One region of the Streptosporangium heterodermiicola genome, then DNA from elsewhere that is predicted to be linked to it. Evidence: riboswitches for the same ligand, from Rfam matches in the RefSeq annotation. Region 1 holds a riboswitch; each other region holds the start of a gene.
What was found. A riboswitch is a leader RNA that binds a small molecule or an ion and turns the genes downstream of it on or off. The one in region 1 is predicted to bind cobalamin.
Positions count from the first base shown of each region.

Region 2: another riboswitch for cobalamin. It lies ahead of ACSC1Q_RS17600 (CbtB domain-containing protein); the one in region 1 lies ahead of cobN (cobaltochelatase subunit CobN).
Region 3: another riboswitch for cobalamin. It lies ahead of ACSC1Q_RS35050 (ABC transporter substrate-binding protein); the one in region 1 lies ahead of cobN (cobaltochelatase subunit CobN).

Region 1 covers NZ_JBPJSR010000013.1:236,965-241,108, forward strand. The annotation lists gene ACSC1Q_RS27285 (precorrin-8X methylmutase) at 1-252, opposite strand, end outside; gene ACSC1Q_RS27290 (ferredoxin-like domain-containing protein) at 249-1,895, opposite strand; cobalamin riboswitch at 1,942-2,114, shown strand; gene cobN (cobaltochelatase subunit CobN) at 2,251-4,144, shown strand, end outside.
Region 2 covers NZ_JBPJSR010000007.1:197,727-201,870, forward strand. The annotation lists gene ACSC1Q_RS17585 (VWA domain-containing protein) at 1-909, opposite strand, end outside; gene ACSC1Q_RS17590 (histidine phosphatase family protein) at 969-1,529, opposite strand; gene ACSC1Q_RS17595 (CbtA family protein) at 1,526-2,269, opposite strand; gene ACSC1Q_RS17600 (CbtB domain-containing protein) at 2,277-2,471, opposite strand; adenosylcobalamin (AdoCbl) riboswitch at 2,489-2,622, opposite strand; gene dop (depupylase/deamidase Dop) at 2,777-4,144, opposite strand, start outside.
Region 3 covers NZ_JBPJSR010000022.1:132,691-136,834, forward strand. The annotation lists gene ACSC1Q_RS35035 (MFS transporter) at 1-721, shown strand, start outside; gene ACSC1Q_RS35040 (NAD(P)H-binding protein) at 810-1,484, shown strand; gene ACSC1Q_RS35045 (cobalamin-binding protein) at 1,617-2,528, shown strand; cobalamin riboswitch at 2,543-2,741, shown strand; gene ACSC1Q_RS35050 (ABC transporter substrate-binding protein) at 2,874-3,869, shown strand; gene ACSC1Q_RS35055 (FecCD family ABC transporter permease) at 3,866-4,144, shown strand, end outside.

The DNA.
Region 1 (4,144 bases):
GGTCACTCCGGAGGCGACCATCATGGCGTCGCAGAGCACCGGGGCGCCCGCGCGGAGCGCCTCGCGCGCCGAGGCCACGACACCGGGTGACCAGCGCAGATCGCTCACCAGGTCGACCATCCCGCAGGCGTGGATCATGCGGACCGCGACCCGGGCGACGTCGGCGGGCAGGCCGGACAGGTCGGCCTCCGCGCGGATGGTGGCGAAGGAGCGGCGGTAGATCTCCGCGCCGTCGCGGACGTAGTCGATCACAGTTCCCCTCTGGCGGCCGCCAGCGCGGCCGCGGTCTCCTCGATGCCGGAACAGGTCAGGCCGGTGCCGTCCAGCTCCAGGCGGTAGCCGTCACCGGTGGCGACCACATCCGCGACCCGCCCCCTCGGACGGCCGCAGCGCCTGCCGCACCCCGCCCAGTGCACGGGGAGCGTATCGGTGCCCGCCCCTCTCCCGGACGGCGGGGCCGTGCCGACGGTTATCGCGGTCGCCGCGTCGGCCTGGACGTCGGCCAGGGACTTGGCGCAGCCGGGGCGGCCGGTGCAGGCCGTCACACCGATCCACGGAGAGGCGGGATCGACGACGAGCCCGGCGGCCTCCAGGCGGGCGGCCGTGCCCGCGACCTCGGCGCGGTCCAGGCCGGGCAGGACCACGCCACGCCACGGCGTGAGCCGGATCTCCCCGCCCGAGGCGGCGTCCGCGAGCAGCAGTGCCGTCGCGGAGGTCAGCCGTCCCAGTGGGATCGCCACCCCGAGCGCGACCCGCGCGACCTCGTCGCCGATGTCGTCCCCGATGTCGTCGCCGTTCCCGTCTCCGATGCCATCTCCGGTGCCGCTCTCGATGTCGTTCCTGACGCCGCCCCCGGTGTCGCTTCGGGTGCCGCTTCCCGGGCCCGCCTCGCCTCCGGCACCGGTTTCGCTCCCTGTCCCGTTCGTGCTCCCGATGACGCCGACCGGTCCGAGGGGTACGACCCGCAGCCTTACCGGGTCGAAGGGCGTCGTACCGGGGAGGTCGAGGGCGGTTCGCACGCGAGCGGCGATCAGGGAGGGGCCGCCGGGGAGTTCGGCGATCCGCCAGGCGGTGACGTCCCGGGTGGCCAGCTCGTCGAGGAACGCCTCGGCGGCGGCGAGCAGGGCGGTCACGGCTCCGTCCAGCGGGACGCGCAGGCCGGTGTCGGTCCCGGCGAGGATCAGCGCGGCCTCGTCCGGCCCCGTGGGCAGGATCCCGGCGTCCGCGCCCAGACCGGCCACGTCTCCCCGGCCGTCGTCGAGGGCGAACATGAACCGCCCCGGCAGGGCGGCGAGGGCGGGGCTGGCGCACAGCCGCCGGTCCAGCTCACCGATCAGCGGTGTGACGTCGACGACCCCGCCGCCTTCCGGATGACCTGAACGGCTTGAACGACCTGGATGGCCTGGCTGGCCTGGATGGCTTGAACGGTCCGGGTGGTCCGGAGCGTCCATGCCACTTGGCCCGTTCAGGCCGTTCAGGTCGCTCGGTCCGCTCGGTCCGCTCGGTCTGTTCAGCCGGGCCGGTCCGTCCAGTCCGGTCAGCGGGGAGGCGAGGATGTTGCGGATCCGCTCGTGCGTCGCCGAGGGCAGCAGGCCCGCCCTCGCCATCCGCGCGGCGAACCCGTTCCCCGTATCGCTCTCCGTATCGCTTCCCGCGTCGCCGTCCGGATCCTCCGGGCCGAGGCCGCGTACCTGGACGTTCGCCCGGGAGGTCAGCTCGATGACGCCGCCGCCGTACGTCGACGCGGCCTCGGCGAGTTCGCGCAGCTGGGAGGGGGTGAGACGGCCGCCGGGCACGCGGACGCGGGCCAGGCCGCCGTCCGCGGCGGCATGGACCTGGAGCGCCCCGGGGCACGCGTCGAGTCGTGATCGTCCGGAAAAGTCGGCAATGGACACTCGAAGGATGTTAACGCCAGTTTCTTGCAACGAACCGGACTGCCGTAGTGTCATCGGTGGCGACGGCAAAGGGAGGAAGCCGGTGTGATTCCGGCGCGGTCCCGCCACTGTAACCGGGGAGCGAACCCCACCCGGGCCACTGTCCGACGACGGGCGGGAAGGCCGGGGTGAGCACCGATCCGGGAGCCAGGAGACTCCAGCCGTCGCGGCCGACGACGACCCGGGGCGAGGACCCCGAGGGAGGAAGCTCCGTGCGCTCTTCGCCGTTCCCCCGCGACACCGTGACATCGCCGTTCCCCCGCCACGCCGTGGCGTCCCTGGGCCGTACCGCCCTGCCTCTCCTGGAGTGTGGCGCGTGATCCTCCTGCTCTCGACCTCTGACACCGACCTGCTGAGCGCCCGCGCGAGCGGCGCCGACTACCGGCTCGGCAACCCCGCCAGGCTCGCCGCAGCCGACCTCCCGCCGCTGCTGGAGGGCGCCGACCTGGTCGTGGTACGCCTGCTGGGCGGGCGCCGCGCCTGGGAGGAGGGGCTGGACGCCCTGCTCGCCGGTCCCCGGCCCGTCGTCGTGCTCGGCGGCGAGCAGGCGCCCGACGCCGAGCTGATGGAGCTGTCCACCGTGCCCGGCGGGGTCTGCGCCGAGGCGCACGCCTACCTCGCCCACGGCGGCCCGGCCAACCTGACCGAGCTGCACCACTTCCTGTCCGACACGCTGCTGCTCACCGGCCACGGGTTCGCCGCGCCCGAGCCCACCCCCGCGTGGGGGACGCTGGAGCGCGAGGCGCGCGACCAGGACGGGCCCGTCGTCGGGGTGCTCTACTACCGGGCCCACCACGTGGCCGGAAACACGGCCTTCGTCGAGGCGCTCTGCTCGGCGATCGAGGACGCGGGCGCGCGGGCCCTGCCGGTGTACTGCGCCTCCCTGCGCACCGCCGAGCCCGGCCTGGTGGAGGTCCTGCGTACGGTGGACGCCCTGGTGGTGACCGTGCTCGCCGCGGGCGGCACCCGCCCGGCGACCGCGTCGGCGGGCGGGGACGACGAGGCCTGGGACGTCGGCGCGCTCGCCGAGCTGGACGTGCCGATCCTGCAGGGCCTGTGCCTGACGAGCAGCCGGGCCTCCTGGGAGGAGAACGACGACGGCCTGTCCCCGCTGGACGCCGCCACCCAGGTCGCGATCCCCGAGTTCGACGGGCGGATCATCACGGTGCCGTTCTCCTTCAAGGAGATCGACGAGGACGGGCTCACCGTCTACGTGGCCGACCCCGAGCGGGCCTCGCGGGTGGCGGGCATCGCGGTGCGGCACGCCGCGCTGCGGCACATCCCGCCCGCCGAGCGGCGGCTGGTGCTGATGCTGTCGGCCTACCCCACCAAGCACGCCCGCATCGGCAACGCCGTCGGCCTGGACACCCCGGCCAGCCTGGTGCGGCTGCTGGCCGCGCTGCGCGAGCGCGGGTACGACATCGGCGCCGAGGACGAGCTGCCCGGGGTGACCGGGCAGGACGGCGACGCGCTCATCCACGCGCTGATCGCCGCGGGCGGGCAGGACCAGGACTGGCTCACCGAGGAGCAGCTCGCCGGGAACCCGGTGCGCATCGCGGCGAGCCGGTACGCCGAGTGGTACGCCACCCTCCCCGCGGACCTGCGCGCCCGGATGGAGGAGCACTGGGGCCCGGCACCCGGCGAGCTGTTCGTGGACAGGTCGCGCGACCCGGAGGGCGAGATCGTGCTGGCCGCGCTGCGCTCCGGCAACGTGGTGGTCATGGTGCAGCCGCCGCGCGGCTTCGGCGAGAACCCCATCGCGATCTACCACGACCCCGACCTGCCGCCCAGCCACCACTACCTGGCCGCCTACCGCTGGCTGGCCGACGGCTTCGGCGCCCACGCCGTGGTCCACGTGGGCAAGCACGGCAACCTGGAGTGGCTGCCCGGCAAGTCGGCGGGCCTGTCGGCCTCCTGCGGCCCGGACGCCGCGCTCGGCGACCTGCCGCTGATCTACCCGTTCCTCGTCAACGACCCCGGTGAGGGCACCCAGGCCAAGCGCCGCGCGCACGCCACCCTGGTCGACCACCTCGTCCCGCCGATGGCCCGCGCCGACAGCTACGGGGACATGGCCAGGCTGGAGCAGCTCCTCGACGAGCACGCCTCCATCGCGGCGATGGACCCGGCCAAGCTGCCCGCGATCCGCGCCCAGATCTGGACGCTCATCCAGGCCGCCAGGCTCGACCACGACCTCGGCGTCGCCGACCGCC
Region 2 (4,144 bases), on a different contig from region 1:
GGCGCGCGCCTCGGCGATGCGCGCGGCCAGCGCCCGCTCCTCGTCCGACCAGGCGGCGGCGAAGGCGTCGGGGTCGGCCTCGAAGTCCAGGCGGCGCCGCACCACGTCCACCCGCTGGGACGGTTCCCGCGAGGCCCGGACCTCCACGGTCAGCCCGAAGCGGTCGAGCAGCTGCGGGCGCAGCTCCCCCTCCTCGGGGTTCATCGTCCCGACCAGCAGGAACCGGGCGGCGTGCCGTACCGACACCCCCTCGCGCTCGACGTAGCAGGTGCCGAGGGCGGCGGCGTCGAGCAGCAGGTCCACCAGGTGGTCGTGGAGGAGGTTGACCTCGTCCACGTACAGGACGCCCCGGTGGGCGCTCGCCAGGAGGCCGGGTTCGAAGGACTTCACGCCCTCGGTGAGGGCCCGCTCGATGTCGAGGGACCCGACGAGGCGGTCCTCGGAGGCGCCGACGGGCAGCTCGACCAGGCGGGCGGGCCGCGCGGCGCCGTCCCGCGCGGTGTCGGGCCGAGCCACGCCTGGCTGAGTTTCGTCGGGCCGCGGCACGGTGGCGGACCGGGCTCCACCGGGCTGAACCCCATCGGGCCGAGCTCCATCTGGCTGAGCTTCGTCGGGCCGCACGGTGGCGGGTGGGGCGGGCAGGGGCGCCGGGGGTGTACGACCCTCGTGCGGGCCGTCCGGGCAGCCGGGGTCGGGGGCGGCGGGGTCGCAGGAGAAGCGGCAGCCGGTCACCACCTCGACGGGCGGCAGGAGCGCGGCCAGCGCCCGCACGATCGTGGACTTGGCGGTGCCCTTCTCCCCCCTGACCAGCACTCCCCCGACGCGGGGGGAGACCGCGTTGAGGATCAGCGCAAGTTTCAGGTCCTCCAGCCCCACGATCGCGGTGAAGGGATAGCGGGAGTCAGGCACCTTCGGGATCTCCTGTCCGTCTCGTCGAAATCAAAGGGCGCCGGGCGCTCGGGCCGCCATCAGGAGTAGCTGAGCCGCCAGCGCCCGCCGCGCCCTGTGAGCGTCACGCGGGCCAGCGGCGCGACGTCGACGCGCCAGAAGGCCTGGGCGGGGGCGCCGAGGGCGTGGACGACCGCGGCGCGGACGACCGCCGGGTGGGTGACCGCGACGGCCCTGCCGGGGGTGCGGACGGCGAGCCAGCCGGACACCCGGTCGAGGAGCGCGGTGACCGGCTCCCCGCCGTGCGGCGCCGCGCCGGGGTCGCCGAGCCAGGAGGCGAGCGCCTCGGGTTCGGCGGCCTCGACCTCGCCGAGCGTCATCCCGCTCCAGCGGCCGTAGTCGCAGTCGGCCAGCAGCGGGTCGTGCTCGGCCCGCAGGCCGAGCGCCGCCGCCGTCTGGACGCAGCGCAGCTCCGGTGGGCAGGCCGCGGGCCCCGGGCCGAGGTCCCGCGCCATCCCCTCGGCCCGGCGCAGGCCGCGTTCGTCGAGTGGTTCGTCACCCGGGAACGCGGCCCGTACCGTCGCCGAGGTGGAGGCGTGGCAGACCAGGAGCAGGCGGGTGACCCCCGAGGGGGTCGTCACACCGGGCCGCGCCTGCGGGCGGCGAAGGCGAACAGCGCGCCGACACCGGCCCAGAAGACCACCTGGGTCCCTATGGAGGCGACCCTGAAGTCCCACAGGAGGTCGGCGGGGAAGCCCCGGGGCACCTCCGAGATCTCCGGCAGGAGGATCCAGGCCGCGACGACGGGGACCAGGAAGGTGGCGCCCGCCGACAGCCAGCGCACCCACGGTTCGCTCCGCGAGGCGTAGCGGTAGGCGGCGACGGCCGCGGCGACGGCGAGGATCCCGATGACCACCGCGACCAGATAGAGCACGGTGCGCTGGTTGATGGTCTCCGGATCGCCGACGGCCGGAGGGTTGGCGGGATACTTCACGAAGGGGATGAGGACGACGGAGGTGAACGCGGCGGCGGCGAGGGTGACGGCGAGCACCGGTTCCGAGCGGGGTCCCGCACGGCCGCGTACGGCCGCGTAGACGAGGGAGAACAGGCCTCCGATCGCCAGGCCGTACAGGCCGAGGGCGAGGAAGAGCCCGGCGCGCTGCCCGTCCCTGCTGACCAGCGCCTCCTCCTCGTCGTGGGAGTGGGCGGCGGTCCCGGTGTCGTCGTGTGTCCCGGCCGGGGCGGCGGCCGCGGCGGCCGCCTCCTCCAGCGCGATGGCCTGGTCGATGCGCGGTTCGCCGACGGTGTAGGCGAAGACGGCCGCGAGCAGCCCTGCGAGCAGTCCGGCGACGAGGCCCCGGACGATGAGTTTGGTGATCACCTGTGGCTCAGTGGCACGGAACGCCGAGCAGGTGACGCCCGTCGTGCATGAGTTCGTGCAGGTAGTTTCCCGCCTGGGAGATCGCTCCCTGGTCGAAGGTGACCAGGTAGGCGAGGAGCAGCAGCACCGGTACGGCGAGCAGCCAGCGGGTGAGCGAGGGCCATGGGATGGGCTGAACGTGCGGTGCCGAGATCTGGCTCACGGCCACCTCCTCCGGGATTTACGCGTCCCTTTTCGTAGGTCGGTGGCGGCCGAGTGTGACCTGACTTCCGGCTCCGGGGAGCCGGTTACAGTGGCGCGACCGCACCGGAATCTCACCGGATTTCCCTCGCACCGCCACAAAACACCCGGAACGTATCCCGGTTCTCCGTCCCCCGTCAATCCGGGTGTCCGGTTTGCCGGGATCCGGTCGTCACGGGGTCCGGGCACGCCGAGGGGGAGGCGGTCCGGGGCCGGACCGCCTCCCCCTCTCAGGCCCCTCAGGACCTCTTGGGACCTCTCAGCAGGTCACTGCTCGCCGGTCAGCGCCGTCACCAGCTCCGCGGCGGTACGGCAGCGGTCGAACAGCTCGCCCACGTGGGCCTTGGTGCCGCGCAGCGGCTCAAGGGTGGGGACGCGCTGCAGCGACTCGCGGCCGGGGATGTCGAAGATGACCGAGTCCCAGGAGGCCGCGGCCACCGACTCGCTGTACTGGCTCAGGCAGCGGCCCCGGAAGTAGGCCCGGGTGTCGTTGGGCGGCACCTCGATGGCCCGCTGGACCTCTTCCTCGGTCACCAGGCGCTGCATGCGGCCCCGGGCGACGAGCCGGTTGTAGAGCCCCCGGTCGGGGCGGATGTCGGAGTACTGGAGGTCGACGAGCTGCAGGCGCGGGTGCGACCAGGGCAGGCCGTCACGGGTCCGGTAGCCCTCCAGGAGCTCCAGCTTGGCCACCCAGTCGAGCTCCCTGGACAGCTGCATCGGGTCCTCCGCCAGGCGGGTGAGGACCGACTCCCAGCGCTCCAGGATGTCCTTGGTGGGCTCGTCCAGGCCGTTGGCGCTGCGCTCCTCGGCGTACTTGCGGGCGAGCTCCAGATACTCCATCTGCAACTGCACCGCCGTCAGCTTGCGGCCGTCGCGCATGGAGATCTCGTACTTGAGCGTGGGGTCGTGCGAGACCGCGCGCAGAGCCTGGACGGGGTTGTCCACGGCGAGGTCGCGGGTGAAGTAGTTGTCCTCGATCATGGCCAGGACGAGCGCGGTCGATCCCAGCTTCAGGTAGGTCGAGATCTCCGACATGTTGGCGTCGCCGATGATGACGTGCAGGCGGCGGTACTTCTCCGGGTCGGCGTGGGGCTCGTCCCGGGTGTTGATGATCGGCCGCTTGAGCGTCGTCTCCAGGCCCACCTCGACCTCGAAGAAGTCGGCCCGCTGGCTGATCTGGAAGCCCTCGCCCCGGGAGTCCTGGCCGATGCCGACCTTGCCCGCGCCGGTGACGACCTGCCGGGAGACGAAGAACGGCGTCAGGTGCCTGACGATGTCGGCGAACGAGGTGGCCCGGCGCATGAGGTAGTTCTCATGACAGCCGTAGGAGGCGCCCTTGTTGTCGGTGTTGTTCTTGTAGAGCTGGATCGGGGCGTTGGCCGGCATCGCCGAGGCGCGGACCGCCGCGTCGTGCATCACCCGCTCGCCCGCCTTGTCCCAGATCACCGCCGCCCGGGGGTTGGTGCACTCGGGCGTGGAGTATTCGGGGTGGGCGTGGTCGACGTACAGCCGGGCCCCGTTGGTGAGGATCACGTTCGCCAGGCCGAGGTCCTCGTCGGTCAGCTGGCTCTGGTCGGCCACCTCCCGCGCGAGGTCGAACCCCCGTGCGTCCCGCAGCGGGTTCTCCTCCTCGAA
Region 3 (4,144 bases), on a different contig from region 1:
CGGCATCGCGGTCGGGCCGGTGGTGGGGTCGCTGTTCATCCACGACCCGGGCGGGATGTTCGTCGCCGCCGCGGTGCTGCACGCGGTGATGGCGATCGGGCACGCCTTCCTGCCCCGGGAGAGAAGAGACGAGCGCGAGGTGATCGAGCCACTGCGCCGGGCACTGCGCGGCCTGGCGGTGCTGCCGTTCGCCGTGACCGCCCTGACCCTCTACCTGTACATGCACTTCTACCAGTTCCTGTCCTCCTACGCCGAGGGCAGGCTGCCCACCGTCTTCTACGGATCGGCGATGATGGGCTACTCGCTGATGCTGGCCGTGCTGCAGCCCCTCCTGACCCGACGGGTCGAACGGATGCGCTACGCGCACGCGATGGCGGTCGGTTTCGGGTGTCTGGCCGTCGGCATGATCGCCTTCACCGGCGGGAACGCGATCATGGTCGCCGCCGGGATCCTCGTTCTTGGCGTCGGCAACTCGGTGCTCTTCCTCAAGAACTCCCTTGAGATGCTCAGCCGTACGAAGCGGTCGCCGACGGTCGTCTTCGGGCACCAGCGGCTGGCCGAAGGGATCGGCGCGTCCTTGAGCGGCCTCGTCGGCGGCGGCCTCTACCATCTGTTCGAGACCGCCGGGCACCTGCCCGGATTCTGGCTGGCCATCGCCGCCCAGTGCCTGCTGCTGCCGGTGATCGTGCTGCTCGCGGGCCGCCGAGGCGTCCTCGCCTGACAACGTCGGGGGCGACGCCCGATGCGGGCGTTCACCGCTGCGATCGGCCTCGAAGTCGCTCCGCCCGGAGAAAGGGAAGATCACGATAATGAAGGTGTTCCAGATCGGCGCAGCCGGAGGCGTGGGCCGCCGGCTCGCCCGCCAGCTCACCGCCCGCGGTGAGCTGGTCACCGGCATGCACCGTGACCCCGCGCAAGCCGAGACCGTGCGCGCGGCCGGTGCGACGCCGCTGGCAGGTGACCTCGTCGGCGACTCGGTGCAGGAGCTGGCACGCGGGCTCGGCGGGCATGACGCCGTGGTGTTCTCCGCCGGAGCCCACGGCACCGGCCCGGACATGACCACCGCGATTGACGGCAGGGGCCTGGAGAAGGCCGCGGACGCCGCCGCCCGGGCCGGAGTGCCGCGGTTCGTGCTCGTCTCGGCGTTCCCCGAGGCCGGGCGCGGCCCCCAGAGCACGGAGGGCTTCGAGCACTACATGAGGGTGAAGAAGAGCGCCGACGTCTACCTCGCCCGCACCGATCTCGACTGGCTCATCGTCCGGCCGGGGACTCTCCTGGACGAGCCGGGAACCGGCCGTGTCACCGCCGGCCTCGCGATCGAGTACGGAGGCGTGCCGCGCGATGACGTCGCGGCGTTCATCGACGCCGCCCTGCACGAGCCGGCACTGAGCCGCACGATCGTCGAACTCACCGCCGGCCAGACCCCCGTCGTCGACGCGGTCGCCAGGCTTGTGACCTCATCGACGGGCCGTCGCCCCTCCTGAACCCCGATCACACGGCAGAAGAGGGCGGTAACCGGAACGATGGGCTCCGTGGCGGACCCGGCACGGCCCGTGATCCGCGCTGGGCAGCGGCACCCACGCCTCGCCAGAGCGGGGCGCGGCTAGGGTCGCGGTATGCGCATCGTGTCGTTGTTGCCCGCCGCCACCGACATCGTGGCGGTGCTCGGGCTGGGCGCTGACCTGGTCGGACGCACCCATGAGTGTGACTGGCCGCCCGAGGTGGTGGAGGGTGTGCCGGTGGTCACGGCGGCGGAGTTCGCCGCGGACCGGATGAGCAGCAGGGAGATCTCCGACGCGGTGGGCGGCGCCGCCCACCGGGGCTCGTCGCTGTACACCCTCGACATCGAACGGCTGGCGGCCCTGGCCCCCGACGTGGTGCTGACACAGGACCTGTGCGAGGTGTGCGCGGTCTCCTACACGGGGGTGTCGCGGGCGGTGCGGCTGCTCGACTCCGGTCCGCGGGTGATCAGCCTGGAACCGCGCACACTTCCCGACGTGCTGCGCTGCATCGAGCACCTCGGTGAGGCGCTCGGGGTGGCGCACGTGGCGTCGCGGCGGGTCGCCGAGCTGGAGGAGCGGCTCGCGGCGGTGCGGTCGGCGGTCGCGGACCGGCCGAGGCCGCGGGTGGCGGCGATCGAGTGGCTGGACCCGCTGTGGCCCGCCGGTCACTGGGTTCCCGAGCAGATCCGGGCTGCGGGCGGTGAGCCGCTGCTGGCCGAGGCGGGCGAGCACACCACCGCCATCGACTGGGAGAGGCTGCGAGCCTCCCGGCCCGAGGTGGTGCTGCTGATGCCCTGCGGCTTTCCGCCCGATCGGACGCGAGCGGAGTGGCCTTCGCTGACCCGCCTTCCGGGCTGGGCCGACCTGCCGGCGGTCCGCGCGGGCCAGGTGTGGGTGCTGGACGGCCCGGCGTACTTCAACAGGCCCGGACCGCGCGTGGTGCGGGGCGTGGAGGTCCTCGCCCAGGTGCTCCACGGGGTGCCCGCCAGCGCTCCTGTCGAACGTGAGGAGGCGCACCGGGTCTGACGGGTGGTGCGGCCTTTGTCGTTGATGGGTGATGTGCGAGCATGGTCGGCGTAGGCGAGCGCGGACTGAGGAAGCCGGTGTGAATCCGGCGCGGTCCCGCCACTGTGATCGGCGAGCGAATCCCCACCACGCCACTGCCCCTCCCCGGGGTGGGAAGGCGGGGACGAGCCTCGACCCGAGAGCCAGGAGACTCACGCGGTCGCCTCCTCGATGAACTGGGGCGGATTTCCCCGGGGAGGAGCTGGGCTCTCGTGCCCGTCGAGCCGGTGGCCGCGCCGAGAAGCCCTGTGGCATTCCCTCTTTCAGATCCGCCCCGTTGTGCAGATTCCGTGAGAGGAACACGTCATGACGGGCAGACGCCCCATTCCCCTGCTGCTCGCCCTCCTGGTGTCCGGAGTGCTGGCCGCCTGCGGCGGCACCCCCGCTGAGAACATCCCGGCCGCCGCTCCGGCGGCCTCCGCGCCCGCGGGCTTCCCGCTCACCCTCGACAACTGCGGCGAGAAAAACACCTACGAGCGGCCACCGCGACGGGCGATCTCCATGAACCAGCACGCCACCGAGGTGATGCTGGCACTCGGCCTGGAGAAGTCGATGATCGGCACCGCCTACCTCGACGACAAGGTGCTACCGGAGTACAAGGCGGCCTACGACGCCATCAAGGTCGTCTCGAAGGAGTACCCGGCGTACGAGGCCCTCCTGGCGGAGGAACCCGACTTCGTCTACGGCGGCTTCGCCAGCACCTTCGACGAGAAGGAGGGCCGCAGCCGGGACGCCCTGCACAAGGCGGGCATCAAGACGTACCTGAACGTCGAGGAGTGCGCCAAGGGCGCGGTGTCGGTGGACCTGGTCGACACCGAGATCCGCAACGTCGCGAAGATCTTCGGCGTCTCCGGCCGGGCCGAACCGTTGATCACCACATTGCGGGCGACCCTCGACGGTGTGAAGACCAAGGTCGGCGACGCCGCCCCGGTCAAGTTGTTCGTCTACGACAGCGGCGACAAGACCGCCTTCACCGCCGGCGGCAAGGGCGTCGGCAACGAGATCATCAAGCTGGCCGGAGCCGAGAACGTGTTCGCCGACGTCGACAAGGTGTGGGGGGACGTGTCGTTCGAACAGGTCGCCGAGCGCGCGCCCGACTGGATCGTCATCTACGACTACGGCGACCAGCCGGTGGCCGACAAGGAGAGGTTCCTGCTGGCCAACCCGGCACTGAAGGACGTACCGGCCATCAAGAACAAGCGGTTCGCGGTGCTGCCTTTGTCGTCGGTGGTACTCGGCGTGCGGGCGCCGGGGGCCGTCGAGGCGCTGGCCCGGCAGCTGCACGCCGACCGGTTCCGGTGAGCGAGGCGATCGCGGGCGCCGTGCTTCCAGCGCGGCGCCCGGGACTGCCGTACCCGGTCGTGATCGGCCTGCTCGTGCTCCTGCTCGGCGGGGCGGTCACCGCGGCCGTCGCGGCCGGGTCGGTGGCCCTGCCGGCCGGGCAGGTGTGGGGCATCCTGCTCCACCACCTCCACCCCGCCCTGGCCGAACCGACCTGGACACCCGTGCGCGAGACCATCGTGATGGACGTACGGCTGCCGCGCGTCGTCCTGGCGGGGGTGATCGGCGCGGGCCTG